DNA from 2 places in the Anaerotignum faecicola genome. Region 1 is predicted to be linked to the other one. Evidence: predicted binding sites of a transcription regulator. Region 1 holds the regulator's gene; the other holds the start of a gene.
What was found. The regulator NrdR, encoded in region 1, represses ribonucleotide reductase genes. The targets are predictions, from matches to a motif close to CACAANATNTTGTG.
Positions count from the first base shown of each region.

Region 1 (3,414 bases):
AAGCTTGAACAGGTCATAGTTGGGTTCGCCGGGGTTGAAGTTTACGCCATCCTTCACACGGAAAATCTGGATGGGGAAGATAGCGGTTTCGCCGTTGCCTAGCCCTGCCTCTGTCACCAGAAGCATATTTTTCATAACCATGCGCCCTTCTGTGGAGGTATCCATGCCGTAGTTGATGGAGGAGAAGGGAGTCTGCGCGCCTGCACGGCTGTGCATGGTGTTGAGGTTATGCAGCAGTGCCTCCATTGCCTGATAGGTTGCCTTATCGGTTTCCTCGGTTGCTTTTTTCGCGGAGAAGGACTGAATCTTGTCCAGAATTTCTTCGGGTACGCCTGCCTCGATGAGCAGTGCCCTTTCCCTGTCGGTATATGCCTGAGAGCCATCCAGTGTAGGAATCAGGTTTTCTGCGGTCAGTGTTTGGAAGATTTCCTTTGTTTTTTTCGCATGCGCGGCGCAGTCCATCACCTCAATTAAGGAGGTCAGGTTGGAACGATAGCGTTTTTTGTAGGTTTTTGCAACGCCGGGAGCCAGACCATAATCAAAGTTTGCGATAGACTGACCGCCGTGCTGGTCATTCTGGTTGGACTGGATAGCAATACAAGCCAGAGAAGCATAGCTTGCGATATCGTTTGGCTCTCTCAGTACACCATGCCCTGTGGAAAAGCCATCATGGAACAGCTTGATTAAATCAATCTGGCAGCAGGTGGTTGTCAGTGTATAGAAGTCCAAATCATGAATATGAATATCCCCGTTTCTGTGCGCCTCGGAATGGGCGGGGTTCAGCACATAGCTTTCATAGAAATGCTTTGCGCCCTCGGAGCCGTATTTCAGCATAGAGCCCATGGCGGTGTTGCCGTCGATATTTGCGTTTTCGCGCTTGATATCGCTGTCGGTTGCATCCTTGTAGGTGATGTCCTCGAAGGTTTTCATCAGTCTGTCGTTCATGTTTCTGACTCTGGTACGTTCTGCACGATAGAGGATATACGCCTTTGCGGTGCGTACATGCCCGTGGTTAATCAGTACGCGCTCTACGGTATCCTGAATCTGCTCTACCGTAGGGGAGTCAATTTGTTTTTCTTCAAAAATATCGGAAACCTCCTGTGCAAGTGCAAGGCAGATTGCGTAATCCTTTTTGCCGATGGTTGCTGCAAAGGCTTTTTCGATGGCACTGGCGATTTTGTTGATATCAAAATGCACAGTGCGCCCGTCTCTTTTGGTGATGGTTGTAATCATAATCATTCCCTCTTTCCGATTTTCCCTGTTTTTTCTATTTCCATCCAAATGAATTTTTATCTCAAATAAACCACAAGATGTAGGTCTTGTTTAAAACGGTAAGCATATATATTGTATGGCATTCAAAGAAACTCGTCAAGAGGAACAGTGTGAAAAATATGAATTTAAACAGATTGCCGAAAGTGAGCCTTCGGACGGACTTTTTTCGCATAAAATTAAAAAAGATTACCAAAAATGGGGGAGAGAAAAATGAAATGGGAACGGTTTTCCTGCTTACAGGAGAAGGAAGTCATCAATATCTGCGACGGAAGGCGGTTGGGGTGCGTCTGCGATTTGGAGATGGATGCGATTTCCGGAAAAATCTGCACATTGATCATTCCGGAATGTGGCAGTAAGTGGAATTTCTTCGGAAAGGAACGGGCATTTTTCGTGCCTTGGCGGTGTATTCGCCGCATCGGTGACGATATCATTCTTGTGGAGGTGGATGGAGAGGAAATCCTAAGAACAGATGGGGACTGACGGGTGTTGACCTGCGGCAGAATCTCCTTTATACTGAAGAATAGATTTTTATGCTGTTTATATGCTATTTAAAGGAGGAAATGGCTTTGAAATGCCCTTTTTGCAATTATAATGATACAAAGGTAATCGATTCCCGCGGACAGGAGGATAACTCAGTCATTCGTCGCCGCCGCCTTTGCGAAAGCTGCGGCAAGCGTTTCACTACATATGAGCGGATTGATATGATTCCGATTACGGTGATTAAAAATGATGGTACAAGAGAAATTTTCGACAAAACCAAGATTATCAACGGTGTAATGAAATCCTGCAACAAGCGTCCCGTTACGGCACAGCAAATTCAGGAGCTGGCGGATGATATTGAAAATACGCTGATGGGTCTGGGTGAGAGAGAGGTAGAAAGCAAGCAGATTGGCAATATGGTGATGGATCGTCTGAAAGAGGTAGACGAGGTGGCGTATGTGCGCTTTGCATCGGTTTATCGTCAGTTCAAGGATATCAATACCTTTATTGACGAGCTGGAAAAGCTGCTTGTGGAAAAGAAGAAGGGATGATTTTATGGCAGAGGTGCAGACAAAGGCGCTTTTCACCTGCACAGAGGCAGGCTATGATGCTGCATTATCCATCATGGAGCTTTATCGCAGAAACGGAATGCAGGCATTTTTCTACGGCATTGCGGAGGAAGCAGATCTGGTTTCTCTGGGGGAAATAAATAAAATGACACATGTACTGCATTTTGTGGATGAAGAAAGCATCAGGCTGGTCAGCATTGCGGATGAAATGGGCGGCTTTACGGTGGACATCAGCATCAATGATTTGATTCTGCCGAAGTAATTTTTTTCGCAGGAAAACGAAAGCAAGACAGGCAAGAAATTCCAAAATACCTCATAGGATAGGAGTGTAACAAGAATGCTTTTATCTTAAGGAGGTATTTTATTATGTGTGGATTTGGTTGTGGGAACGAAAACATCATCTGGATCTTGCTTCTGTTGTGCTGCTGCGGCAATAATGATGGCTGCGGCAGCTGGGGCGACAGCAGCTCCTGGCTGTGGATTCTGATTTTGCTGTGCTGCTGCGGCAACAACAAGAGCAACAGCATCGGCAATGCCTGCGGGTGCTGATAACCCGACAGAAAGGCTGTTTCAACAAGTCGAAACCCTGTTTTCGACCTAATATTCTGCGGCTCCCGTATTTTGCGGGAGCCTGTCTGATTTTGCGGAGAAAAAACAGGAGCTGCCACACCTTTCCTTTTACAATAAAGGGGAGGTGATTTTTTATGTGGAAAAAAAGAAAGAAGGAAGAGCAGCTGGCGCTTTGGATTGAGGCGGAACGGGAGCGGCTTTCGGCGCGGGCGTATGCGCTGGAGGATGCGTTTTTGCGGGCATTTTTCGCGCAGTGCGTGGAAAGCACGGCGGCAGATGCGTATGAGGTTTTTCTGGAAACGCCGCTTGCGTATAACTATTTTCGGGAAAATCTGGGGCGAATGGATGAAAAAACGCTTGACCGTTTTTTTAAGCTGGCAGCAATTTATCATACGATTCGCACGGTCCGCCGTAGGAAAAGTGGACTGGACTGGACACGCATGTGGACAGGGTTAACAGCGGTTTTTTCGCTGAGTGGACAGGAGAGGAAGCTGACAGAGCTCCTACACTGCTGTGCGGAGCT
Region 1 covers NZ_BHVZ01000001.1:574,855-578,268, reverse strand. Annotated here, with positions in the region: gene EJE48_RS02745 (anaerobic ribonucleoside triphosphate reductase) at 1-1,233, opposite strand, end outside; gene EJE48_RS12235 (hypothetical protein) at 1,349-1,486, shown strand; gene EJE48_RS02740 (YlmC/YmxH family sporulation protein) at 1,483-1,752, shown strand; gene nrdR (transcriptional regulator NrdR) at 1,839-2,303, shown strand; gene EJE48_RS02730 (hypothetical protein) at 2,308-2,583, shown strand; gene EJE48_RS02725 (chorion class high-cysteine HCB protein 13) at 2,688-2,870, shown strand; gene EJE48_RS02720 (hypothetical protein) at 3,026-3,414, shown strand, end outside.

Region 2 (3,414 bases), 150 kb from region 1:
GGGTCTGCTTTCCTGCTTTGCCTTGGCATAAATCATAGGCAGATGCAGGCTGACCGCGCCGATATTGAACCGCCCGACGAACACAGGCTTGTCCTCTGCATCGGCAGGCTCCATGCCGCCCCGCTCAAACCAGGGGGAGAGGAAGGCTCTGCAGCCCATGGGGCTGATGATGGCACCGTATTTCTTGTAAATCTCCGCTACATAGCCCTCACCTGTCAGAGAAAGCCAATCGGGGTACATGCTCTTGGAGGAGCAGAGAATCCCTGCCTCAAAGACATCCTCCAATTCCTTTCCTGCGCCATGCAGGTTTTCGTCATAGAGGAACACCAGCTTCGGGAAAAGAACAGGCTTTTTGCAGTTCTTTTTGCCCTGCCCTTTTCTGCGGACATTCAGCATAGTGATGGATGCGATTTTCGCAAATTTGCCTGTGCCTGTGCCGAAGGTCATTGTGATGAAGGGGTAATCGCCGCGGCTGGACGCAACGGTATTGAATTTATATTCCCAGCCCTGAAAGCCCTGATCGAAATCCTTCTGGATATCCTTCATGGCTTCTCTGTCTGCGATGCGCGCGGTCAGACCCATATCGATATAGCGGCGGTAATATTTTTCGTAGCTTTTCTCCGCAAATGGCTCAAGGAGCAAATCCACGGAGGGCACAGTAAAGCCGCCGTATTGCTGGCTCGCCGCGGAAAGCACGATATCCCCGATGACATCGAAGGCAACCTCCAGTGTTTTCGGCTCGTTATACCAGAGATTCCCCATCTCAAAGCCGCCTGTCAGCACATCCTTCACGTTAAACAGGCAGCAGTTCATGGTGTCCCTTCTGGCAGACATATCATGGATATAAATATACCCATCCCGACACGCCTGCAGCTCCTCGGTTGTCATAAAAAATTTCTGATAAAGCTCCTTGTTGAGCTGATTATAAATCAAAGAACGCTTGGTGGAAACAAGGGCGCTGTCGGAGTTGCTGTTTTCCTTGTCCCCGATATACATGATGGATTGGCTTTTTTTATACACCTCATCCAGCATTTTTACAAAATCCTGCTTATAATTGCGGTAGTCCCGATAGCTTTTCGCAACCTCCGGCTTCACCTGCTCGAGGGCGGCTTCGACGATATTGTGCATTTCTGCGATGGGGATGCCCTCCCGCCCCAAAGAGCGTGCCTTATCCTCCACGAAGGAGCAGATGAAATCCAGCTCCTCCTGTGTGAATTTTACCATGGCACGATAAGCGGATTTATTAACTGCAACCACGACCTTCTGCACATTCCATGCCTCGTGGGTGTTATCCTTTTTGATGACATACATAAGCCTTCCTCCTTTTTCGGCAAGAAATAAAATTTTTGAGTATATCGAATACTATACTATATCTGGTGGTTAAAATCAATATATACGGCATATTTTAACAAGATATAGTTATTCTGCCTCATCGGAGAGCCTTGCCTGTCTGACCGCATGATGCCAGCCTGCCAGCTTTTCCTTGATTTTTTCACTTTCTGCCGCAGGGGAGAAGGCGGCGGAAACCTGCCAGTTGCGGCGGATTTCCGATAAATCTGCCCAATAGCCGACGGCAAGCCCTGCCAGATATGCCGCGCCGAGGGCAGTGGTTTCCAGTGTGGAGGGGCGTAAAACGGGTACGCCTGTGATATCGGACTGGAATTGCAGCAGGAAGGAATTTGCCGCCGCACCGCCGTCCACACGCAGCTCTGCGAGGGGAATGCCTGCATCCTGCTCCATAGCGTGGAGGACATCATAGGTTTGGTATGCCATGGACTCGACTGCCGCGCGCACGATATGACAGCGGTTTGCGCCGCGGGTCAGCCCTGTTAGGCAGCCGCGCGCGTAGGGGTCCCAATAGGGCGCGCCCAAGCCCACAAAGGCAGGCACGAGATAGACACCACAGGTATCGGGAACCTCTCTGCAAAGTCCTTCTGTTTCCCCGGCGGAGGAAATCAGCCCCAATTCATCGCGCAGCCATTGGATTGCCGCGCCTGCAACGAAAATAGAGCCCTCCAGTGCGTAGGTGATTTTGCCACCTAGACCCCATGCAATCGTGGTGACTAAGCCATTTTGCGAAAAAACGGGCTTGTCTCCTGTGTTCATCAGCAGAAAGCCGCCTGTGCCAAAGGTATTCTTGGCGGTGCCGGGGGAGAAGCACGCCTGCCCGAATAAGGCGGACTGCTGATCGCCTGCCGCCCCTGCAATCGGGATGCTTTCGCCAAAGAGAAGGGGGAGCGTGCTGCCGAAAATGCCGCTGGACGGGCGCACCTCGGGCAGGATGGAACGCGGGATTTCCAGTAGATCCAGAAGCTCGGTATCCCATTCCAGCGTATGGATATTGAACAGCATGGTACGGGAGGCGTTGGAATAATCGGTGGCATGAACCTGTCCGCCGGTTAGGTTCCAAATCAGCCAGGTATCAATGGTGCCGAAAAGCAGATTGCCGCTTTCTGCAAGTGCCTTTGCTTCGGGAACATTTTGCAGAATCCAGCGGATTTTTGTTGCGGAGAAATAGGCATCAATCAGAAGCCCTGTTTTTTTGCGGATTTTTTCGGTGTAGCCCTGCTCCTGCAAAGAATCACAATAGGGTGCGGTTCTTCTGCACTGCCAGACAATGGCATGATAAATCGGTTTTCCGTTGCGCTTGTCCCAGAGGATGGTGGTTTCGCGCTGGTTGGTGATGCCGATGGCGGCAATTTCCCTTGCGGAAATGCCAAGCTTGGCAATGGCATCGCGCGCAACCGAAAGCTGTGTTTCCCAGATTTCCAGAGCGTCATGCTCCACCCAGCCGGGGTGGGGATAGTATTGCTGAAATTCCTTCTGCGCAACGCTTTTCATCTGCCCGTTCTGGTCGAAAAGAATCGCGCGGGAGCTGGTTGTGCCTTGGTCTAAGGAAAGAATGTATTTCATGGGGAGCCCTCCTTTTTCTCAAAAAATTAGTATTGATTTTAGTATAGCAAAAAGCAAAGGAGGGAACAAGCGAACAGAAAAAAAGAACCCCCGCAGGCAGTGCGGGGGAAACGGGTTATCTCATGTAGGGGTTGGTTCTGCGTTCTGTTTCCAGCGTGGTGGCAGGGCCATGACCGGAATATACCTGATAATCCCCGGGGAGTGCGGCGAGCCTTTTCAGGGATTTTTTGATATCATCCCAATCGCCGGTGGGGAGGTCTGTTCTGCCGCAGGAGCCCTGAAACAGGGTATCGCCGCTGAAAATGATATCCTTGCCGATAAAGCAGATGGAGCCTACGGTATGTCCGGGGGTTTCCATTACGTCAAATTCCATATCGCCGACGGTTACCTTATCGCCCTCGGAAACCAGAATATCGGGGTGAACGATGATGGGGCCGCCGACAAACTGGGAACAGTTGAGCGCAGGATCGGTGAAGACGGGCATTTCCTTTGCCGCGCCGA
Region 2 covers NZ_BHVZ01000001.1:720,384-723,797, reverse strand. Annotated here, with positions in the region: gene nrdD (anaerobic ribonucleoside-triphosphate reductase) at 1-1,311, opposite strand, end outside; gene glpK (glycerol kinase GlpK) at 1,420-2,913, opposite strand; gene EJE48_RS03490 (MBL fold metallo-hydrolase) at 3,029-3,414, opposite strand, start outside.
Region 2: the regulator NrdR is predicted to act here: its motif matches at 1,366-1,379, upstream of nrdD (anaerobic ribonucleoside-triphosphate reductase).